One region of the Pseudomonas sp. PLMAX genome, then DNA from elsewhere that is predicted to be linked to it. Evidence: riboswitches for the same ligand, from Rfam matches in the RefSeq annotation. Region 1 holds a riboswitch; the other holds the start of a gene.
What was found. Region 1 has a riboswitch for cobalamin ahead of DKB71_RS19275 (CbtB-domain containing protein). Riboswitches for the same ligand answer to the same signal wherever they lie in the genome.
Positions count from the first base shown of each region.

Region 2: it holds a riboswitch for cobalamin, as region 1 does, so the genes downstream of both, cobO (cob(I)yrinic acid a,c-diamide adenosyltransferase) here and DKB71_RS19275 (CbtB-domain containing protein) in region 1, are expected to answer to the same signal.

Region 1 is NZ_CP064949.1:4,223,894-4,229,403, forward strand. Features, by position in the region: partial or broken gene cobN (cobaltochelatase subunit CobN) at 1-1,091, opposite strand, end outside; gene cobW (cobalamin biosynthesis protein CobW) at 1,095-2,162, opposite strand; cobalamin riboswitch at 2,261-2,473, opposite strand; cobalamin riboswitch at 2,651-2,876, shown strand; gene DKB71_RS19275 (CbtB-domain containing protein) at 2,997-3,191, shown strand; gene DKB71_RS19280 (CbtA family protein) at 3,203-3,907, shown strand; gene DKB71_RS19285 (cobalamin biosynthesis protein) at 3,904-4,317, shown strand; gene cobM (precorrin-4 C(11)-methyltransferase) at 4,401-5,147, shown strand; gene nfuA (Fe-S biogenesis protein NfuA) at 5,270-5,510, opposite strand, start outside.
Region 2 is NZ_CP064949.1:1,939,811-1,945,320, forward strand. Features, by position in the region: gene DKB71_RS08970 (O-methyltransferase) at 1-627, shown strand, start outside; gene DKB71_RS08975 (PQQ-dependent sugar dehydrogenase) at 1,467-2,780, opposite strand; gene DKB71_RS08980 (hypothetical protein) at 2,848-3,432, opposite strand; cobalamin riboswitch at 3,585-3,820, shown strand; gene cobO (cob(I)yrinic acid a,c-diamide adenosyltransferase) at 3,903-4,514, shown strand; gene DKB71_RS08990 (cobyrinate a,c-diamide synthase) at 4,511-5,510, shown strand, end outside.

The sequences.
Region 1 (5,510 bases):
CGCGCCAGTTGCGCGACAAAGTCCATGCGTTCCGGCTGCGCGCGGTAGCAGACCACGTCGGACTGACTGCGCTCGCTGCGCCAGGCCAGGTCCTTGAAGCTGATCGGCCGGCTGATGATGCGCCCGTCCAGTTCGGGCAACGCAATGTGCATCGCCAGGTCTCGCGGGCCGAGGCCCTGTTCGCTGGCGCGCCAGCCCGGCTCGTTGTCCTGGGCACAAATGGCCTGGATCACCGGAATATTGCGGCGAAACGGTCGCAAGTGCGGTGCTTCAGGGCTCGATTGGGCGAAACCGGTAGTGTTCAAGATCACTGAGGCTGAAGTTTCATCCAGCCAGTCCTCGACCACCGAAAGGCAGCCAGGCTCTTTCAAACTGGCCAGCGCAACCGGCAACGGGTTCAACCCCGCCGCCTGCAGGCGCTGGCAGAAAACATCGATGAACGCGGTGTTCGCCGCCTGCAAATGCGAGCGGTAGAACAGTACCGCGGCCACCGGTTGACCGGCCTGCCAGTCGGCTTGCCAGTCAGTCAGTTGCGCGGGGCTTTTTCGCGGGTGGTAAATCGCCGTTCGCGGCAGGGTTTGCGGTTCGGCCCAGGCGTAGTCGCGATCCAGCCAGCGATTGGCCAGGCAGCGGAAAAAGTCGAGGGCATTGCCCATGCCGCCCTGGCGCAGAAACTGCCAAAGACGGTCACGTTCCTCGGGGCCCACGGTGCTGAGATCGCTGAGCTCCGGGTCCGGGCGATCGTCGCCCGGTACCAGTATCAGCTGCACGCCGCGCTGCGACAGCTCCACCAGCCGCTCGACGCCATAACGCCAATAGGCAATGCCGCCGTGCAGCGAAATCAGAATGACTTTGGCGTGGCGCAACACTTGGTCGACATACAGGTCGACCGACGCATGATTCTGCACCTGCATCGGATTGGCCAGGCGCACGCTCGGGTAGTCGTCGGGCAACTGCTGAGCCGCTTCGGCGAGCAGCGCCAGGCTGGAGTCGCCGCTGCACAGGATCACCAGCTCGGCGGGGGTTTGTCCAAGGTCGGCAATGTTGTCATCCGACACGAATCCGCCGGGCTGGGTCCTGAGCAGGTGCATGGGTTACACGCTGAGCGCGGCGCGCAATTGCGCTTCGAGCAAGGTGGCGTCCAGTGCCTGGCCGATCAATACCAGGCGCGTGGTACGTGCCTCTACAGCGCCCCACTGGCGGTCGAAATGCTTGTCGAACCGGGTGCCCACGCCCTGGATCAGCAGGCGCATAGGCTTGTTCGGGATCGCCGCGAAACCCTTGACGCGCAGGATGCTGTGCTCGACCACCAGTTGGGTCAACGCATCCATCAGCAGGCTTTCGTCGGCTTGCGGCAGTTCGATGGAGATGGAATCGAAGGCGTCGTGATCGTGGTCGTCATGATCATCGCCATCGTGGTGATGATCATGGTGGCTGTGACGGCTGTCGATGTGCTCTTCGGAACCGGCGCCAAGGCCGATCAGCACGTCCAGCGGCAAGCGACCGCTGCTGGCTTCGATAACTTTCACCGCCGGCGGCAATTCCTCGGCGACTTCCAGGCGCACGCGAGCCAGGTCTTCCGGGCTGATCAGGTCGGCCTTGTTGAGGATCACCAGGTCAGCGCTGGACAGTTGGTCGGCGAACAGTTCGTGCAGCGGCGATTCGTGGTCCAGGTTCGGGTCGAGTTTGCGCTGGGCGTCGACCTGGTCCGGGAAGGCGGCGAAGGTGCCCGCCGCCACGGCCGGGCTGTCGACCACGGTGATCACCGCATCGACGGTGCAGGCACTGCGAATTTCCGGCCACTGGAAGGCTTGCACCAGCGGTTTTGGCAGGGCCAGGCCCGAGGTTTCGATCAGGATGTGGTCGAGATCGCCGCGACGGGCCACCAGTTCGCGCATTACCGGGAAGAACTCTTCCTGCACGGTGCAGCACAGGCAGCCGTTGGCCAGCTCATAGACACGGCCGTTGGCTTCTTCTTCAGTGCAACCGATGGAGCACTGCTTGAGGATTTCGCCGTCGATGCCCAGTTCGCCGAACTCGTTGACGATCACCGCGATGCGGCGGCCCTGGGCGTTGTCGAGCATGTGCCGCAGCAAGGTGGTCTTGCCCGAGCCGAGGAAACCGGTGACGATGGTGACGGGGAGTTTGGCCAGTGTTTTCATCGGATGCCCTTTGGCAAGGTGGCGGGCATACGGGACGAGGACCGGCCACGCACAAGCGCGCCAGAAGCGTTCGCCACCGGATCACCCCGCCCGGTTGTAGTGAGAATCTGTATCGAGGCAGGTCTCCTGGCTGACGGTGTGCTGGCCTTCAAGCCTGGCATTCGCTGCGCCTTCCCGCGGGCTCGGACTTGAGCGTGCAGTGGCGTGGCAGCGAACATCACCGTTCACAGTTGCGGGGGCAGCCGCGGCATTGACCGCGTTCCCTTCTTAGCTTCGACAAATGCCGAAGAACCTCGAATGCGCAAGGCTACGCATGGTATTGGGGCGGGTCAATGTTCACATGAGATTGGCGGCGCCCCCTTCGCGAGCAAGCCCGCTCCCACATGGGAATGCGATCACCTGTGGGAGAGAGCTTGCTCGCGATGGGGTCGACTCGGTCCCGAGTTGAGAACCCTTGCCAATTGACGCCCGCCCCTCGCCCATGCTCTCCTACGCACCTTGTTACGGGTGCCCTTCACAGGGTGAAACGGGAAACCGGTGAATCATGTGCTTTACTCAAGCCCATGTCAGTCCGGTGCTGCCCCCGCAACGGTAAGCGAGCGAAGCGTCAGATCCACTGTGCCAACGTGGCATGGGAAGGTGACGCTTGCAGGTCAAGGCTAACGCCTGCGCCCCTCGTGAGCCCGGAGACCGGCCCGCAACACAAAGTGACCAACACGATCACTGACTCAACAAACCCGCGGTGGGCGGGCGCTGTTCGGACTTCTGCGCGCTCGGTCGTGCGAGGGCCTGCCTGCGCTCTTATTCCCCGCTGACAGAACAGAGGGAAGCGCCATGTCGATCATCAGCAGCACCGGCCACAGCACCACCGCCAGCAGCACCACTACCCTGTCCCAACGCCTTACCGCCGCCGCTTGCGCGTCGATCCTTGGCGCGTGCCTGGTGTATTTCGCCGGTTTCTCGCACATCGAAGCGGTGCACAACGCCGCTCACGATACCCGCCACAGCTCAGCGTTCCCGTGCCATTGAGACCTGCCGACATGATCAAGCGTATTGCGCAAACCGCAGGTTTCAGCGGGCTGCTGGCTGCCCTGCTGCTGACCCTGCTGCAGAGTTTCTGGGTTTCTCCGCTGATCTTGCAGGCCGAAACCTACGAGAAATCGGAACCTGCCGCCGTTGAAGTCCACGAACACGCCGCGGGCGTCGCTGCCCACAGCCACGACGCCGAAGCCTGGGAGCCGGAAGACGGCTGGCAGCGCGTGCTGTCGACCACCGGCGGTAACCTGGTGGTGGCAGTCGGCTTCGCCTTGATGCTCGCCGGCCTCTATACCCTGCGCGCGCCGACCAAGACCTCCCAGGGCCTGCTCTGGGGCCTGGCCGGTTACGTTACCTTCGTGTTGGCGCCGACGCTCGGCCTGCCGCCCGAGTTGCCGGGCACCGCGGCGGCGGATCTGGCGCAACGGCAGATCTGGTGGATCGGTACTGCAGCTTCCACCGCAGTCGGCATCGCCCTGATCGTATTCAGCCGAAACTGGCTGATGAAGATTCTCGGCGTAGCCATCCTCGCCGTTCCGCACGTGATTGGCGCACCGCAACCTGAGGTGCATTCGATGCTCGCTCCAGAAGCTCTGGAAGCTCAGTTCAAGATCGCTTCGCAGCTGACCAACGTGGCGTTCTGGCTGGCCCTGGGCCTGATCAGTGCGTGGTTGTTCCGCCGCAAAAGCGACGGTCAATACCAAGCATGACTGAACTTGGCACAGCGCCGACCCTGGTGGTCGGCCTGGGCTGCCAGCGTGGCTGCCCCGTCAGCACGCTGCGGGCATTGCTCGACCAGGCATTGCAGGCGCACCAGATCGAACTGCATCAGATCAAGGCCCTGGCCAGCATCGACCAGAAGCGCGGCGAACCGGCCCTGAGCGAACTGGCCGAGCAGCTTGGGCTGCAGATGATGTATTTCAGCAGTGAACAACTGGCGGGCTATCAACCCCGACTCAGTCACCATTCGGATATCGCCTTTGAACGGACCGGGTGCTATGGCGTGGCAGAAAGCGCCGCCCTGGCGCTGGCCGAACAACTGGCCAACGCCCCGGCCAAATTGCTGATCCCGCGACAAAAATATGCCCAGGCCACCCTGGCATTGGCCGGCGCCGCGTAAAATCCCCGATAATCCACACGTTCGATCATGAGCAATCTTCATCTGAAGCCTGCCCATCCCCCTATTTCCAACAGGAACTGACGATGACCGTCTACTTCATTGGCGCAGGTCCCGGCGACCCCGAACTGATCACCGTCAAGGGCCAGCGGCTGATTCGCAGCTGCCCGGTGATCATCTATGCCGGCTCGCTGGTGCCCGCCGCGGTACTGGAAGGACACCGCGCCGAACGGGTGGTCAACAGCGCCGAATTGCACCTGGAACAGATCATCGAACTGATCAGCGCGGCCCATGCCAAGGGTCAGGACGTGGCTCGCGTGCATTCCGGTGATCCGAGCCTGTATGGCGCCATCGGTGAGCAGATTCGCCATTTGCGTGAACGGGATATTCCTTTCGAAATCATTCCCGGTGTCACCGCAACGGCAGCCTGCGCGGCGCTTCTGGGCACAGAACTGACCTTGCCGGACGTGTCACAGAGCGTGATCCTGACGCGCTATGCCGACAAGACCGTGATGCCCGCCGGAGAAGAACTGGCCAGCTTGGCGCAGCACGGGGCGACCATGGCGATTCATCTGGGGGTCAATCACCTGGCAAAAATCGTCGAGGAGCTGCTGCCGTTTTACGGCGCCGACTGCCCGATTGCGGTGATTCACCGGGCGACCTGGCCGGATCAGGATTGGGTGGTGGGGACGCTTGAGGACATTGCCGGGAAGGTTGAAGCCAAGGGGTTTCGGCGTACGGCGTTGATTCTCGTGGGTCGGGTGTTGGGCAGTGAGCATTTCAGTGAGTCGTCGCTGTATCGTGCTGGACATGCGCATTTGTATCGGCCATAGGGCCTCTTCGCTGGCAAGCCAGCTCCTACAGATTTTGTGTTGACCGCGATAGGGCCAGTGGATTTCACCCATAAAAAAACGGCGCTCACGGGGCGCCGTTTTTTTATGCCGCAGCGAACACCTTAGTAGTAGGCGTTTTCTTTCTGCGTGTGGTCAGTCACGTCACGCACACCCTTGAGCTCGGGAATACGCTCGAGCAAGGTGCGCTCGATGCCTTCCTTCAAGGTCACGTCGGCCTGGCCGCAGCCTTGGCAACCGCCACCGAATTGCAGGACGGCAATGCCGTCTTCGACCACGTCGATCAGGCTGACCTGGCCGCCGTGGCTGGCCAGCCCCGGGTTGATCTCGGTTTGCAGGTAGTAG
Region 2 (5,510 bases), 2.3 Mb from region 1:
GATTCGCTCTATCAATACCTGCTCGACGTTTCCCTGCGCGAAACGCCGCTGCTCAAGCGCCTGCGCGACGAAACCCAGGCGCTGCCCATGGCGCGCTGGCAGGTGGCGCCGGAGCAAGGGCAATTTCTCGCCTTGCTGGTCAAGCTCATCGGTGCACGGCGTGTGCTGGAAGTCGGCACCTTCACCGGTTACAGCGCCCTGTGCATGGCGGCGGCGTTGCCGGATGACGGTTTGCTGATCTGCTGTGACCTGCCCGGCGACTACAACGCCACCGCGCGCCGCTATTGGCAGGAGGCCGGCGTGGCCGGGCGGATAGATCTGCGATTGGCGCCGGCCCTCGAAACCCTCGGCAGGCTGGACGAGCCAGGCCAGTTCGACCTGGTGTTCATCGATGCCGACAAGGCCAATTACCCGGCCTATCTGGAACATGCACTACGCCTGTTGCGTACCGGCGGCCTGGCAGTATTCGATAACACCCTGTGGAGTGGCCGGGTGCTTGAGGAGAATCCCGAAAGTGAAGATACCCGCGCCATCCAGGCGCTCAATTGTGCCTTGAAGGATGATGCGCGGGTAGACCTGTCGTTGCTGCCGTTGGGTGATGGGCTGACGCTCTGCCGCAAACGCTGATCTCCAGGCGCACAGCATGGCGGCCTCAAAGCCGACCCATCTCCCACGGCCGTACCCGATCTACTGTGGGAGCTGGCTTGCCAGCGATGACGGCCTGACAGCCTCACCATCTCCACACGGCCGTACCCGATCTATTGTGGGAGCCAGCCTGCGGGCGATGGCGCGGCCTGACAGCCGACCCATCTCCCACGGCTGTACACGATCCACTGTAGGAGCTGGCTTGCCAGCGATGACGGCCTGACAACCGCACCATCTCCCCACGGCCGTACCCGATCTACTGTGGGAGCCAGCCTGCTGGCGAAGGCGGCCTGACAGCCGACCCATCTCCTACGGCTGTACACGATCCACTGTAGGAGCTGGCTTGCCAGCGATGGCGGCCTGACAGCCGACCCATCTCTCCCGGCTGTACCCGATCAACTGTGGGAGCTGGCTTGCCAGCGATGACGATCTCACAGCCGACCTTTTTTTTGATGACGGAGTACATATCCATTCCTTCGGTAACGGCCACCTATGGTTTCGCCCTTACGGCGAGTCACTTGGAAAAGCCCCAAGTAACCAAGGGCTCTTGCCCCTGGCGTTCGGTGCCTCGCTGTGGCTCGGCATGCCCTCGCTCCGGTCCTGCTCCGTGGGCCCGCCGCGATGGGCCATCCATGGCCCAGCGCGGCTAAACCGGCATCCATGCCGGTTTACCCACTGCGCAGAACCTCCACTCGGCCTCACGATGGGGCAAGAAGATCAAGATCAAGATCAAGATCAAAATCAAAAGCCAGAACCAAAGCCAAAGCCAAAGCCAAATCCGAAGCAAGGCGGCCGACCGACAGGCCTGTTTCATGTGCAGGTTATTGCACCGCCGACACCCGCCACACCTTGTTCCCCACATCATCGGCCACCAGCAAACCCCCTTGCTGATCAACCACCACACCCACCGGCCGGCCCATGGCTTTTTCCTCATCATTGAGAAAACCGCTGAGCACATCCACCGGTTGACCGCTCGGTTTGCCGCCGCTGAAGGGCACGAATATCACTTTGTAGCCACTATGCGGCTTGCGGTTCCATGAGCCGTGCTGGCCGATGAAAGCGCCTTCCTTGAACTGCGCCGGCAGCTTGTTGCCTTCGGCAAAGGTCAGGCCCAATGAGGCGGTGTGCGGGCCGACCGCGTAGTCCGGGGCAATCGCCTTGGCCACAAGGTCGGGGTTTGGCGGCTCGACGCGCACGTCGACGTGCTGGCCGTAATAGCTGAATGGCCAGCCATAGAAAGCGCCGTCCTTGACCGAGGTGATGTAGTCCGGCACCAGGTCGCTGCCGATTTCGTCGCGCTCGTTGACGGCGGTCCACAGCGCGCCGCTTTGTGGCTCCCAGGCCATGCCGTTGGGGTTGCGCAGGCCTGAAGCGAAGATCCGGTGGTTGCCGGTGGCACGATCCACTTCCCAGATCGCCGCGCGCCCTTGCTCCTGGTCCATGCCGTTTTCGCCGACGTTGCTGTTGGAGCCCACCGTGACGTACAGCTTGCTCCCGTCCTTGCTGGCGATGACGTTCTTGGTCCAGTGGTGATTCAGGGTGCCCCCTGGCAGGTCGACGACTTTGATCGGCTGCGACTTGATGGCCGTGTCGCCATCGACATAGCGAAAGCGCAACAGCCGGTCGGTGTCGGCAACGTACAGGTCATTGCCGACCAGGGTCATGCCAAAGGGCGAGTTGAGGTTTTCCAGGAACACCGTGCGGGTTTCGGCGATGCCATCGTGGTTGCTGTCGCGCAGCAGCGTGATGCGGTTTGGGCTCGGCACGGCGGCACCGGCACGTCCCATGACTTTCTTGGTGATCCAGCCCTTGATGCCTTTGTTGTCATCGGGTTTGGGCGGGGCGTTGGTTTCGGCGACCAGCACGTCGCCATTGGGCAGCACGTAGAGCCAGCGCGGATGATCGAGGCCCTCGGCGAAGGCGCCGACCTGGGTGCCGCTGGCCGCGATGGGTTTGGCGCCGTCCGCCCAGCCGATGGCCGGGGCGATGTTCATCGTCGGGAACAGGGTCTTGTTGGGTTCCGGGAGCTTGGGGGACGGCCCGGTGCCGTCGGTGACTTGCAAGCGGGCGGTTTCGCCACAGGCGGCGAGCCCTCCCGCTAATGCGATAACGAAAACCAGCTGAGACGTGCGCATTGCTGACTTTCCCTATGAATGAAGTGACTTAAACCATAGAGAAGCGCGGCAGCCCGATGGTTCAACGTCAGCCGCGAGCTTCCTTGAGCAGCACGGCAATACCGGGGTGATAGTGACCGGCTTCGTTGCGCAACTTGCGATAGGCATAGGGGAAATACCAGGCCACGGCGCAGCTGTGCTCCTTTTGCAGGTCATCGACCATGTCCTGAAGTTCTTCGGGGGTGGCGCCTTGCTGGTTCTTGTGCGGCGCGACGAACAGGCAGCCGATTTTCAGGTCGCTGGCGTAGCTGATTTTTTTCGCGTCGCTGGTGATGTCCAGCAGGGCCTGGGTCAGGTTCAGGCTGTTGACCCGTGGCCAGCGTTGCGTGGTCTGCAGCCAGGCGCGTGCTTCGGGCGTGGCGATAAACAGATCGGCGCGGCCGTTGCGTTCGCCTTCTTCGGTCTGTTTGCGGGTAGGTGATTGTTGCAGGGTGATCATTTCGGCCATCCAGGCCGCAGCGGACAGCAGGCCGAGGTTGGCTTTTTCGTCGAGCCAGTAGGGGGTTTCGTTGTCGCCGCGCACGGCGTTGTAGCGGTCGATGCAGTCGAACCAGCGTTCCAGGACCGGACGCAGGAATTCCAGCTGCGGATTGCTGATAATGATGCCTTGCATGGGGTTCACCCTTGTTATTGTGATGTGGTGTTGTGGCTATTTGATATCACTGCTGGGCCTGTGGCACAAGATTGACGTCACTTTCTTGAAGGTGGGCAGTTATTCGCGGCACCGCCACGTCTTCAATTGACGCTCCACCCCCAACCCTCTAACCTTCGCCGCTTGTTTCAGGTGCTCTGTGACTTGGGTCGACAGAGTGAAACAGGGAAGCCGGTGAGTTGAGTGCTTCAGTCGATGAAGCCCTGCGATCCCGGCGCTGCCCCCGCAACGGTAAATGAGTGAAAACTGCGTCAGAAGCCACTGCGTCGATCGTTGATGCGGGAAGGCGCGCAGTCTGGCAATACGCCGCTCATGAGCCCGGAGACCGGCCTGATCCATCCAAGCGGCATCACGGTGGGCGATGCCAGGTTTCTTGCCGTCTATTCTTGTGCCTGCCCGCCGTTAATCCTGCCTCAACGGAGAGCTCCCCCATGTCTGATACCCCTGATCGTGACGAACGTCATCTGGCGCGCATGCTGCGCAAAAAGGCCGTGATCGACGAACGCATCGCCAATTCCCCGAACGAATGCGGCCTGCTGCTGGTGCTGACCGGCAACGGCAAAGGCAAGAGCAGCTCGGCCTTCGGCATGCTCGCCCGTGCCATGGGGCATGGCATGCAGTGCGGTGTGGTGCAGTTCATCAAGGGGCGTAACAGCACCGGCGAAGAACTGTTCTTCCGGCGCTTCCCCGAGCAGGTGCGTTTTCATGTGATGGGTGAGGGTTTTACCTGGGAGACCCAGGATCGCCAGCGCGACATCGCGGCGGCCGAAGCGGCCTGGGCGGTATCGCAGCAACTGCTGCGCGACCCATCGATTGGCCTTGTGGTGCTGGACGAGCTGAACATCGCCCTCAAGCACGGCTACCTCGATCTCGATCAGGTGCTCAGCGACCTGCAAGGGCGCCCGCCAATGCAGCACGTGGTGGTCACCGGTCGCGGCGCCAAGCCGGAGATGGTCGAACTGGCCGACACCGTCACCGAAATGGGCATGATCAAGCACGCCTTCCAGGCCGGTATCAAAGCGCAAAAAGGCGTCGAGCTGTGAATCAACCTCGTCATTGCCCGGCGGTACTGATTGCCGCGCCGGCCTCCGGCCAGGGCAAGACCACCGTGACCGCCGCGCTGGCCCGGTTGCATCGCAACCAGGGACGCAAGGTGCGGGTATTCAAGTGTGGCCCGGATTTTCTCGACCCGATGATCCTCGAACGCGCCAGCGGTGCGCCGGTGTATCAACTGGACATGTGGATGGTCGGCGAGCAGGAAAGCCGTCGCCTGTTGTGGGAGGCCGCCGCGGAGGCTGACCTGATCCTGATCGAAGGCGTCATGGGGCTGTTCGACGGTACGCCGTCGAGTGCCGATCTGGCGCGGCATTTCGGCGTGCCGGTGCTCGCTGTGATCGACGGTACCGCCATGGCCCAGACCTTTGGCGCACTGGCCCTGGGCCTGGCGCGCTATCAGCCGGACTTGCCGTTTGCCGGCGTGCTGGCCAACCGCGTGGGCACCCTGCGCCATGCGCAACTACTCGAAGGCAGCCTGACCGAAGGCCTGCGCTGGTACGGCGCCTTGTCTCGGGAGACCGGCATTGAATTGCCAAGTCGCCACCTGGGCCTGGTGCAAGCCAGCGAGTTGAACGACCTGGACGTGCGCCTGGATGCAGCGGCAGACGCCCTGGCCAGCAGTTGCGAAGTCGCGCTGCCACCGGCGGTGACCTTCGCCGCGCCGGATGTAATAGCGGCCGAACCGCTTCTGGCTGGCGTGCGCATCGCCGTGGCCCGTGATGAGGCGTTTGCCTTCACCTATGGCGCCAGCCTGGATCTGTTGCGGGCGATGGGTGCCGAGTTGCGGTTTTTCTCGCCGATCCGTGACGCTGTTTTGCCCGAGGCGGACAGCTTGTATCTGCCGGGCGGCTATCCGGAATTGCACCATGTGGCGCTGTCGCAGAACACCTCGATGTTGGCGGCGATCCGCGCGCACCACGCGGCGGGCAAACCCTTGTTGGCGGAATGTGGCGGGATGCTTTATCTGCTCGATTCGCTGACCG